One region of the Aerococcus sp. NPDC058936 genome, then DNA from elsewhere that is predicted to be linked to it. Evidence: predicted binding sites of a transcription regulator. Region 1 holds the regulator's gene; the other holds the start of a gene.

Evidence for each region. The regulator HrcA, encoded in region 1, represses chaperone genes, less so after heat shock. The targets are predictions, from matches to a motif close to TTAGCACTCNNNNNNNNNGAGTGCTAA.
Region 2: a site for HrcA is predicted at 3,910-3,936, ahead of ACFW0C_RS02045 (co-chaperone GroES). Genes of this name have one in related genera too.

The regions. Positions count from the first base shown of each region.
Region 1 covers NZ_JBHYKZ010000008.1:102,199-108,691, forward strand. Annotated here, with positions in the region: gene lepA (translation elongation factor 4) at 1-416, opposite strand, end outside; gene dnaJ (molecular chaperone DnaJ) at 789-1,967, opposite strand; gene dnaK (molecular chaperone DnaK) at 2,058-3,884, opposite strand; gene grpE (nucleotide exchange factor GrpE) at 3,963-4,505, opposite strand; gene hrcA (heat-inducible transcriptional repressor HrcA) at 4,527-5,579, opposite strand; gene ACFW0C_RS07600 (M20 family metallopeptidase) at 5,829-6,493, opposite strand, start outside.
Region 2 covers NZ_JBHYKZ010000002.1:136,394-142,886, forward strand. Annotated here, with positions in the region: gene ACFW0C_RS02035 (amidase) at 24-1,544, opposite strand; gene groL (chaperonin GroEL) at 1,890-3,512, opposite strand; gene ACFW0C_RS02045 (co-chaperone GroES) at 3,573-3,842, opposite strand; gene ACFW0C_RS02050 (hypothetical protein) at 4,122-4,322, shown strand; gene ACFW0C_RS02055 (redox-sensing transcriptional repressor Rex) at 4,769-5,392, opposite strand; gene ACFW0C_RS02060 (ABC-F family ATP-binding cassette domain-containing protein) at 5,588-6,493, shown strand, end outside.

The DNA.
Region 1 (6,493 bases):
ATTACTGGTACAATTTCTAAGTCATTTTCAACAGCTAGGTATACGTTAGCAAGTGTTTGGGCTTCAATCCCTTGTGCTGCATCCACAACTAATACGGCCCCTTCACAGGCTGCCAAAGAACGTGAAACTTCGTATGAAAAGTCTACGTGTCCTGGAGTATCAATTAAATGGAAAATATAAGTTTCCCCATCGTTCGCTTTATATTCTAACTCGATGGCATTCAACTTAATCGTGATACCACGTTCTTGTTCAAGATCCATAGAATCTAACATTTGGTCATGCATCTCGCGATCAGAAACCGTCCCTGTATTTTGTAGGATGCGGTCCGCTAAAGTAGATTTACCATGATCAATGTGCGCGATGATGGAAAAATTTCTGATTTTTTCTTGTCTGTCTTTCATTTCTTGGATATTCATTTTCCATCCCCCTCTTATTTTCAGCAATTATCATTATAGCAAAATTACCCCACTACCACAACATTTTGCCCGCTTTAAGATCAACAAGTCCATCTGTAGTAATAAGTAAATGCTAGATTGAATTTTTCAGCTCTTTCTTACTATAAAACAGCCCTGAAACATTTTTATACCCTATTAAATGATATTGATGAATTTCCGATGATCAATTGAAAGTAGCCATGAAATCCCTTACTATTGGTGGCGATAGTTTCTATGCACCAGGCAATGGGGGCCTCTTTCAGATTTTAAGCCCCAAAATTAAGACCTCCTAAACGAATAACGCAAAAAAAAGTAGCACCAGTCAGATCGCCTAGTGCTACTTTTTTTCATTTATTAAGAAAATGCGTCTTTCAATTTATCAAAGAAGCCTCTGTCTTCTTCACTTACTTCGTCATTTGAAGCTTTAGCGAAGGCTCTCAATGAAGCTTTTTGTTCTTCATTCAGATTCGTAGGTGTAACCACTTTAACAGTTACTGTTTGATCACCGTTTGAATTACCATTCAATTTAGGTGCACCCTTACCGCGTAGACGGAATTTCGTACCTGTTTGGGTACCAGCTGGCACTTTCATCGATACTTTACCGTGAACAGTTGGGACTTCAATTTCATCACCTAAAGCCGCTTGGGCGAAGTTAATTGGTAATACATAGCGGATTTCTGCCCCTTCACGCTCAAAGGTTTCAGAACGTTTCACACGGAAAACGACATACAAGCTTCCTGCTGGTCCATTGTTTTTACCAGCATTCCCTTGGCCGTTAAGACGCATGCTTTGGCCATCTTCAACACCGGCTGGTACGTTTACTTTCACTTTATGTGTTACAGTTTCACGTCCAGCACCGTGGCAGTGGTGGCAAGCTTGGTCGAATACTTTCCCTTTACCTGAACATTCATGACATACAGATTGAGATACCACACGACCTAATGGTGTTTGTTGGTAAACTTTTTCAACACCAGAACCAGAACATGTTGGACAGGTATGAACTGCTGTACCTGGTTCAGCACCAGATCCTTCACATACTGTACAGTCTACTTCACGACGGTAAGAAATCGTTTCTTCCGTCCCGAAAATAGCTTCTTCAAATTCTAGGTCCATATTGTATTGTAAGTCATCACCTTGTTGCGGTGCATTTGGGTTAGCCGTACGGCCGCCTCCACCGAAGCCACCACCAAAACCGCTGAAGCCGCCGCCTCCGCCACCAAAGAATTGCTCAAAGATGTCTTCAAAGCCAGAGCCACCATAAGATTGGTAACTACCGCCACCAAATCCGCCGCCTCCACCGAAGCCGCCGTCAGTAGCTGCGTGTCCGTATTGGTCATAGGCTGCACGTTTCTGCTCATCACTTAAGACTTCGTATGCGTCAGAAATTTCTTTAAATTTGTCTTCTGCATCCGCTTCTTTATTGATATCTGGATGATATTTTTTTGATAATTTTCGATAGGCTTTCTTTATTTCATCCTTACTTGCGGTCTTTGACACGCCAAGGACTTCATAGTAGTCTCTTTTTTCAGCCACGCTGTACTCCCCCTTGAATCATGCGTTATGCAGTCCATCATAACATAAGAAACCCCGCCCTCATAGAAGACAGGGTTTGAAACTTATGGATTATTTATCGTCGTTAACTTCCTCGAAGTCAGCGTCTACATCGCCATCATTGTCTGAAGAGTCGGCTGCACCTTCTTGACCTTCAGCTTCTTGCGCTGCTTGTTCATACAATTTAACAGTTAAAGCTTGAATTTTTTCGTTTAATTCATCTTTTTTAGCTGTCATTGCTTCAACATCGTCAGCTTCTTGCGCAGCTTTCAATTCATCTTTAAGCGCGTTAGCTTCGTCAAGTTCAGCTTGATCAACTTTACCTTCTAATTCACCAGTTGTTTTTTCAACTTGGAAGATTAATTGGTCAACTTCGTTTTTAAGATCTGCTGCTTCTTTACGTTTTTTATCTTCTTCAGCATTCGCTTCAGCATCTTTCATCATACGATCGATTTCGTCGTCTGATAAACCTGAGTTAGATTGGATGGTAATTTGTTGCTCTTTACCAGTACCTTTGTCAGTCGCTTTAACATTTACGATACCATTTTTATCAATATCAAATGTTACTTCGATTTGAGGCACACCACGAGGTGCTGCAGGAATATCTGTTAATTGGAAACGACCTAATGTCTTGTTGTCTGCAGCCATTGGACGTTCACCTTGTAGTACGTGTACATCTACAGCAGGTTGGTTATCAGCAGCTGTTGAGAATACTTGAGATTTAGATGTTGGGATCGTTGTGTTACGGTCGATTAATTTAGTGAACACGCCACCCATTGTTTCGATACCTAATGATAATGGTGTTACATCAAGTAAAACGACATCTTTAACGTCACCTGAGATAACCCCACCTTGAATTGCAGCACCCATAGCTACTACTTCGTCAGGGTTTACTGAACGGTTAGGATCTTTACCAGTTTCAGCTTTAACCATGTCGATAACAGCTGGGATACGAGTAGAACCACCAACTAAGATAACTTGATCAATATCTGATTTAGATAAACCAGCATCAGATAAGGCATTTTTAACTGGTTGTTTTGTACGTTGTACTAAGTCGTAAGTTAATTCGTCAAATTTCGCACGAGATAAAGTAACTTCCAAGTGAAGTGGACCTTCAGCACCAGCCGTAATGAATGGTAATGAAATTTGTGTTGAGGTTACACCAGATAAGTCTTTTTTCGCTTTTTCAGCAGCATCTTTTAGACGTTGCATAGCCATTTTGTCAGAAGAAAGGTCAATACCGTTTTCTGATTTAAATTCGGCGATTAAGTAGTTCACGATAGCGTTATCAAAGTCGTCCCCACCTAAGTTGTTGTCACCAGAAGTAGATAATACTTCAAAGACACCGTCACCTAATTCAAGGATAGAAACGTCGAAAGTACCACCACCAAGGTCAAATACTAGAACTTTTTCGTCTGCGTCAACTTTGTCTAAACCGTAAGCTAATGCGGCTGCTGTTGGTTCGTTAACGATACGGTCAACTTCTAAACCAGCGATTTTACCAGCATCTTTAGTTGCTTGACGTTGTGCATCGTTGAAGTAAGCTGGAACAGTAATAACTGCGTTTGTTACTTTTTCTCCTAAGTAGTCTTCAGCGTAACCTTTTAAGTATTGTAAGATCATTGCTGAAACTTCTTGTGGTGTATATTTTTTACCTTCAACTTCTACAGTGTAGTTGTCTTCACCAATGTGACGTTTGATTGAAGCAATCGCGTTAGGGTTTGTTACCATTGAACGTTTTGCTACTTCACCAACTTGGCGCTCACCATTTTTGAATGAAACAACTGAAGGTGTTGTACGGTTACCTTCTGGGTTAGCGATAATTTTAGGTTCGCCACCTTCTAATACAGCGACTGCAGAGTTAGTAGTACCTAAGTCAATTCCGATAATTTTTGCCATAATAAAACACGTCTCCTTTTTTAATTAATCTATCAATTTAAATGAATTTATCTGTGGTTAAAATCTATGTTAAATGAATTATTGTGCAATAGAAACCATCGCAGGTCGTAGGACACGATCTTTTAATACATAACCTTTTTGGAAAACAGCCACTACTTCTTCAGCTTGCTGTCCTTCTTCAGCCGGTACCGCACTTACAGATTGATGGAAGTTTGGATCGAAGAGTTCACCTTTAGGGTCAACGACTTCAACACCTTCCTCTGATAAAGCTTGCAATAAGCTTGCGTGTACCATTTCGATACCCTTCACTAATTGCTGAGATGACTCATCATCCTTAGCTAGTTCTAAAGCGCGTTCCAAGTTATCGATAGCTGGTAAGATACCTTTAGCTAGATTCTGTGACCGATACTTTGAAGCAGATTCACGTTCAGTTTGGTTACGACGGTGCATATTTTGAATTTCAGCAGATAGACGCATAATTTGGTCATCTTTAGCTGCTAATTCAGCTTGAAGAGAAGCTAATTCGCTATCTTCTTCAGCTACTGTTTCAACTTGCTCGTCTTGAACGTCAGTTTCATTGATTTCTTCATCAACATTTAAATCTTGTTGATTATCGTCCATTTTTGTCAATTGATAGACCTCCTAAGATTTATAATAATTGTCCAGGTATCTAACCATTTCTTTTGAAATACTTTGGAAAAGCTGCGCCATACGAATGTAGGACATACTTTCCGGCCCAAGTACCGCAAAAGTAATTAACTTACCTGATTTTACAGTACCCATGCTAGTAGACATTAAACTCATATTCTCCAATGTCGGATCTTTAAGTTCCTTACCCACCCTCACTTGGATACCTTGGTCTGTGGTATTAATCAGTGAAGTGATCACTGATCGATCTTCTAGTAATTGACTTAATTGTGCAATACTAGTCGCATTAGCTGAATCAGCTAATGAAGAAAATAAATAATTTTGACCATTTACCATCATGCCATCACTATTGAACTGATTCATAAACCGGTGAATCAAAAGATTACTGTCTTCATCAGACCGGTTCATTTGCTCAATATCTTTTAAATAGTATGTTTGCAGCCTTTCAATCACTGTTGCTAGCTCGAGGCCCACAAGTTCTTGATTCATAATCTCTGCAATACCCTCAATCAATTGCGGTGTAACCACCTCGTTGAATGACACAATTTGATTGCGAATGACACCTTTATCTGTCACCAATATGACTATTGCTTGGTCAGCGGTTAAAGACAATACTTGAAAATTGGCCAATCGTTGCTTTGCAATATCTGGCCCCATCGAAATAACGACGCTTTCTGAAAGCGAGGCTAAAGTCGCAGCCGTTTTTCGAATCACTTGACTCAAATCGTTATAAGGATCGTGGAATATCTCTCTAAGTAAAGCATCTTCCTCTTCCTCAAGCTCTAAATCAATCAATCCGCCATAATATGGCATGATGTGATTAATATAGTAACGATAACCCGCTTCAGCTGGCACTCGTCCAGATGATGAATGGGTTTTGGAAATCAATGATAAATCTTCAAGTCTGGCTAATTCATTACGTATTGTAGCAGAACTTGCGTTTATTTCTTGATGTTGAGATAAAGTTTTCGAACCGACTGGTAATTGATGTTTCGAATAATGATCAATTACCGCCTGTAATATTAAACTTTGTCGTTTTGTTAACATCTTATCACCTCATTAGCACTTAACAACTCTGACTGCTAACATGTCTATAATATATCACCTATCATTTCTTTTGTCAATAATAGTCAAACTTTTTTTTGACTTTTTTTGACTTTTGAATTTCCTTTTAATAATTCAAGCTTTTGGATCAAGTAAGACTGGCTATGGTATCCATTAATTCTATAGAAAAAGGACACCAAACTATTTGTAATAGTCAAGTGTCCTTTCGTCTTTCATATTTTTTCGATACGCCTATTTGTTGTCACGTAACCAGTTAGTTGCTGCTGTTGCTAAGGTAGCAGATCCAACAATTAATGCTTCTTCGTTGAATTGTACCAATGGGTGGTGAACAGGGTATACTTCGCCGTTGGCATCTGGTAATGGACAACCAATGAAGAAGTATGTTGATTCTGGCAATCTGCTAGCAATGTGTGCGTAGTCTTCTGAAGCTAAGTATGGTGGTACGTTCAACACGTCATAATGACCAGCCAAAGCTTCATTAGCATAAGCCATCACTTGTTCAGCCATTTTTTCAGAGTTGATTAATGACGGACAGTCTGCCATAACTTCATATTCAGTTTCAGCACGGAATGCTTTACCAATATGTTCAACGATTTCTGGCAAACGTTTTGAAACGTGTTCTGCTGATTCTGGGAACAATGAACGAGAAGTACCTTCTAAGACAACTGTGTCTGGGATTACGTTGATGGCACCACCTGGCGCATTGATGTAACCCATAGATAATGACGCACCCTTGTTAGACGGTAATTCGCGAGCTAAGATGCCGTTTGCACCATTAATGATTTGGCTAGCCACAAAGACTGGGTCGATACCGTTGTTTGGCATTGCACCGTGGGCACCCACACCTTTAATAGTGATACGGAAGTTTAAAGCAGATGCTAAAGCTTCTTTTTGGT
Region 2 (6,493 bases), on a different contig from region 1:
CAGGCACTTGTTGATGGTGATTATTATTTTCTAAATTGTGGTAGATTTCCCTCTAAATTGACAATAGCTGTATCCAACAAGTCAGCTGCTTCAATTTGCTTAGCCAATTGCAATAGCAGGTATTCGTTTCCTTTGTTGGCAATAAATTGCGTCCCAATTGGCAGTCCTTCTTCATTTTTAAACATCGGTAGGGAAATCGCTGGTTGGCCGATTAAGTTGACAATCGACACATATGGCGAATAAGGGATTGATTGGCCAAAATGATCCCAAATAAGCTGTTGCTGGTCGTCTTGGCTTAATTGATCGATGTCTTTTTCCGCTGCAAGAATTGTTTCATCGGCTTCAAAAATCCCATGTTTAGGCGCTGGTCCATTCGTTGTTGGTGTCAACAAGAGGTCATAATGGTTGAACTCAGCTTCATAAATGGCTGCCCATCGGTCCCAGTCGCCAATCATTTGGCTTAATTCTACCGCTGAAATTTTGTAACCAGACCGGTAAATCGCCCAAGTCAAGGGTTCCATATCCGCATCCGTTAATTCACGGCCAAGTGCCTGGGCAATGCCCTCCATCATCACCGTTGTTTCAACACTGTTCATTTTAAAGTAAGACTTCATGACTTGAATCCGGTCCACTGGGTCCGAAACTTGGAAGACATCATGACCCAGCGCTTTCAACTGTTTGATCACTTGGTCTATGACAGCCTGCCCCGCTTCACTGATGGTTAATTGGTCATTCAAATCAGTCAGATAACCAATACGTAAGGACCGGTCTAAATCCAACAATTGATCTTCTTCGATTGTTGGCATTGGGAAAGGCGCCTCATATTGAGTGACCTGCAAGGCCTTCAACAAGGTCCAAGTATCACGGACTGATTTTGTTAAGGCAAAAGGTACCGCAGCACCCTGCCAGCTCCGGTATTTACCGGGTCCAACTGGCATACGCCCACGACTGGGTTTCAAACCAATTAACCCTGAATAAGACGCAGGCATTCGAATCGATCCGCCCCCATCAGAAGCATAGGTTAAAGGCACCATTCCAGATTTTAAGGCCGCAGCCGCGCCACCACTCGAACCACCTGGATTGCGGTTGGTATCAATCGGTGAATTAACCGAGCCAAAAGCTTTAGAATCACTAATCCCCTTAAAACCAAATTCAGGCACGTTAGACCGACCGACAGCGATAAAACCTGCCTTTTCAACAGCTTGAACAAAATTGTCCGTCACCGTCGCCAGGTTATCTTTGAGTAATGTCGACCCACTCGCAGCCAACTGACCCGCTTGTGACTGACCAAGATCTTTAATTAAAGTTGGTACCCCGAAAAATGGTGGTAAATCCGCTTTTTCTTGCGGGCTCATCTTAGCTAAAAGTGCGTCATATTCATCTGCTTTTGCCAAGGCATCCGAATCTTGACGCCAAACAACCGCATTTAAAGTCGGGTTCAAAGCTGTCATATTCTCTAAAGCAGCAGTCACAACCTCCTTAACTGACAACTTGCCCTCTTTAATTTGTTCAGCATAGTAGCTCGCATCTTCTGTAAATAACATTATCAAACGCCCCTTCAACCATTCCGTATTTTTTCAGTTCAATAAATCCATAGCCTTATTATAATCAAATCCCCTTACTGAAAGATAGGTTGAACCCTCAATCACGAAAGAGCGTAAAAAAAATAGGACCGCAACATCACTGTCACAGTCCCATAGTTCGCTATTTATAGGGTATTCGATTTAATCAGCCAATAATCGGCAGATAAATATCTCTCACCCTAGTCGGGTTCGAGCCTCCGGAGAGGTCTGCGTTTCAGATTAGGTTGTTGCTGACTTTGTCAGCCACTGCCCTAATCTTCCATCGTTCCTCTCTTAGCGTCGGCTCTCTCACCCTGTTTTTTATTTTTAATACATACCTGCACTTGGATCCATTGCTGGCATTTGTGGTTCAGGTTGTGGTTGGCTTGCAACAGCTGCTTCAGTAGATAGGATTAATCCAGCTACTGAACCTGCATTTTGCAATGCTGAGCGAGAAACTTTTGTTGGGTCAACAATACCTTCTTCAATCATGTTTACCCATTCAGAAGTTGCTGCGTTAAAGCCAACACCTTCTGCTTGCTCTTTCAATTTCTCAACAATTACAGAACCTTCTAAACCTGCATTTTCAGCGATTTGACGTACTGGTGCTTCTAAAGCACGTAAGACGATTTGTGCACCAGTTTGTTCATCACCAGCTAATGTTTCAGCTAATGCAGCAACTGCTTCTTTAGCATTGATAAAGGCAGTACCACCACCAGCTACGATACCTTGATCAACAGCCGCACGTGTGGCATTTAAAGCGTCTTCGATACGTAATTTACGTTCTTTTAATTCTGACTCAGTAGCCGCACCAACTTTAACAACTGCAACACCACCGGCTAATTTAGCTAAGCGTTCTAATAATTTCTCACGGTCATATTCAGAAGTTGTTTCTTCAATTTGACTACGGATTTGGGCAACACGTTGTGCTAATTGCTCTTTGTCGCCCGCACCCTCAACAATAGTTGTTTCATCTTTTGTGATTACAACGCGGTTAGCAGAACCTAATTGATCAATTGTCGTATCTTTTAATTCAAGTCCTAGATCTTCAGTAATGACTTGACCACCTGTTAGGATAGATAAATCTTCTAACATTGCTTTACGACGGTCACCAAATGCTGGCGCTTTTACCCCAACAACGTTGAAAGTACCACGAATTTTATTCAAAACTAGTGTTGGTAATGCTTCACCGTCAATATCGTCAGCTACCAATAGTAATGCCCGGCCTTCTTGAACAACTTGTTCTAAAACTGGCAAAATGTCTTGGATATTAGAAATCTTTTTATCTGTTAATAAAATATAAGGATTTTCTAAAACAGCTTCCATCTTGTCGTTGTCAGTTACCATGTATTGAGATAAGTAACCACGGTCAAATTGCATCCCTTCAACGACATCTAGAGAGGTATCAATTGATTGAGATTCTTCAATTGTGATGACGCCATCTTGACCAACTTTTTCCATTGCTTCTGCAATTAAGTCACCAACTTCGCTGTCGCCTGATGAAATTGATGCAACGTTAGCGATTGCGCCTTTAGAATCTACAGGAACTGAGATTTCAGATAAACGATCTGCGGCTACGCGAATTGCTTTGTCAATTCCTCGACGAACACCTACTGGGTTAGCACCAGCAGTAACGTTTTTCATACCTTCAGTTACAATTGCTTGTGTTAGAACAGTGGCAGTTGTTGTACCGTCACCGGCAATATCATTTGTTTTTGAAGCTACTTCAGCAACTAGTTTTGCACCCATATCTTCAAATTTATCTTCTAATTCAATTTCTTTGGCGATAGTTACACCATCGTTAGTGATTAGCGGTGAACCATAACTTTGGTCTAAAACTACATTACGACCTTTTGGTCCTAAGGTTACTTTCACCGTATTAGCTAGTATATCAATCCCACGAACCATAGATTGACGTGCATCTTCTGAAAATTTAATATCTTTTGCCATTTATTCATTCACCTCATAAAAATTCATACTGTTATTAATCTGTAAATATTGATAAATTGACTAATCTACAATTGCGATAATGTCGCTTTCTTTAATAATTAATAATTCTTGACCATCATATTCAAATGTTGAACCTGCATATTTTTCAAATAGAACGCGGTCGCCTTCTTTCAATTGTGATGTGAAATCTTCTGTATTCTCAGCAACTGCTTCAACAACACCTACTTGCTGTTTTTCTTTGGCAGCTGACGGTAACACAATACCTGAAACTGTTTGCTCTTTAGCCTCTTCAACTCTCACAACTGCGCGTCCGTTTAATGGTTTAATCATTTACATGTCCCTCCATTTATATAAAATATCTGTCAAATCCAAGCTAAATTACTTGGTTTTTTAGAGATTAGCACTCTCTTCAGTCGACTGCTAACCTCTACATTTCCTATATTAAAACATTCAAATATGAATTGCAAGAGAAAGATTGACTTTTTTTGACCTATTTTCCTTTATAAGTCGAAAACCTTGATTTTAAGCGGAAATTAAGGTAATTTTAGTAAGTGAAATCTAAGGTTAACTTTGACCAAAGTCAGACTAATCTTGAAGAGAGGAATGTAGTTGTTGAAATTAAAAGGACCAGTAATATTCCTATTACTATTCAAAGTCTTATTTATCTTTCTAGCGCTCAGCTTTGCCATTCGTAGCGTAGAAGATACCGGTTGGGATTGGGCAGTATACCTAGCCATCGGTATTGCAGCCTATGAAATGATGGATTTACTCAAAACAATCGGTATAGTACGGCAGTTAAAATCTAAATAACAACCTGAAAAATAACAATTTTTAATAAAAATTGCAAAGTATTTAACGTCATTTTAGATCACATATGTGAAACTTAACAAACTTTCAGGCGATTTAAAACATACAGAATAGGCCGAGAGAAAAACATCTCGGCCTATTCGCTTGTTTATTTATATAGTTTTTGAATCTTGCGACTATTTTATCCAACTGATTCATTAATTAGCAAGAACTAAATTGCCAAACAAGAATGCCACTCAGGTTACGTTGCTATAAATCTTTCCAACTCAAAGTGTGGCATAAATAAAGTTTTTAACAATCGATACCTGCAACCTATGCCCAAGACTTGCGCTTAGCTAGCATGACTTAGATGGCGTAATAGGCAAAGTGAAAGCCTACCAGAGACCTATGTTGAAAATGATTTTAGTAAGTCAAAGGCTTACATGATTGCATAATATACTAACAAGTAATTACGAATTTGTTGAGATGAAGTAGATCAATGTTTGTAATTCATTGGTGAAGTCTACATCCTGCACTCTGATGCTATCCGGTACATCTAACCTCACTGGCGTAAAGTTCAAGATACCTTTAATTTCTGCTTCTTCTAATGCAGGAATCATATTTTGGGCAACTGCTTCAGGTACCGAGAGAATGACCACTTCAATATCCATTAATTTCAATTGCTTTGTTAAATCCTTCATGTCATAAACAGGTACCCCATTGTGGACTGTTCCAATGATATCTTGGTTGATATCGAAAGCTGCACCAATACGGATATTGTTTGATTTCTTGAAGTTGTAGTTTAATAAGGCATTACCAAGGTTACCAACCCCTACAAGGGCTACTGTTGTTAAACGGTCTTGGCTTAAAGTCTTACCAAAGAATTCTAATAAGGCATCGATATCGTAGCCGTAACCACGTTTACCTAAAGCCCCAAAGTATGAAAAGTCACGTCTAATCGTTGCACTTTCAACTTTTACTGCTTCACTTAATTCTGTTGAAGAAACGCGTGTTTTCCCCATGTTTTTGAATACGCGCAGGTAGCGATGGTATAGTGGTAATCTTTTGGCTGTTGCTTTGGGTATTTTACGCATGTTCAGTCCTCTTTCTTATTCTGAAATGATTTCTTAGACAGTATACCAAGTTTGTGAAATTAACACAAGAGTGCGTACTCACTAAATTTTAAACTATGTTAAAAAATGCAATATTTTATAAAAAGTTTCCAGCGAATGCTCAAATCTTTTTGTGGTAAAATGATTAAGACTATAAATGAAAGGATCATGCCTATTATGATCATATTACAAGGTTCAAATCTATCTCGACGCTATGGCGTTGAAGTAATTTTTGAAAACGTACAAATGACTATCCAACACAACAGCCGAATTGCGCTAGTTGGCCGCAACGGTGCCGGTAAGTCGACATTATTAAAAATGTTAGCCAACATTGAAGCACCTGATGATGGCCAAGTGTCCTTGACTAAAGGGACAACTATTGCTTATATGGACCAACACACTGCGGTTTCTGGTGACCGGACTATTTATGAAGAAATGGTTTCTGTTTTTGAACCCGTTATTAAATTATTGGAAGAATCAGAAACAGCGGCCCTAGCCTTGGCGGACGAAGAGCTCATGCAAGATGCTGAAGCCTATGAAGCTGCCTTAAACCGATATGACAAACTTCAAGAGGACTTGATTCGTTTTAACGCTTATGGTTACGAATCAGAAATTCGGATGGTCTTACATGGTTTCAAATTCTTTGATGAGGACTACGACCGTAAGATTTCGACGCTTTCTGGTGGCCAACGAACTCGTCTGGCTTTAGCGAAAATCCTACTAGAAAAGAAAGACTTATTGATTCTCGACGAGCCGACTAACCACTTGGATATTGAGACATTAACTTGGTTAGAGAACTATCTACCAAAATACCCTGGCGCCTTATTAATCGTGTCCCATGACCGGTATTTCTTGGATGCTGTGACCAATGAAACTTATGAAATGGCCCACCAAGGTATTCATTATTACAAGGGGAACTACTCTTTCTACTTGAAGGAACGGGTACAGCGTGTCACCCTGCAAATGAAGGCCTACGAGAAACAGCAAGAAGAGATTGCCAAATTAGAGGACTATGTAGCCCGTAATATCGTTCGCGCGTCTACCACGAAGATGGCCCAATCCCGTCGTAGGCAGTTAGAGAAA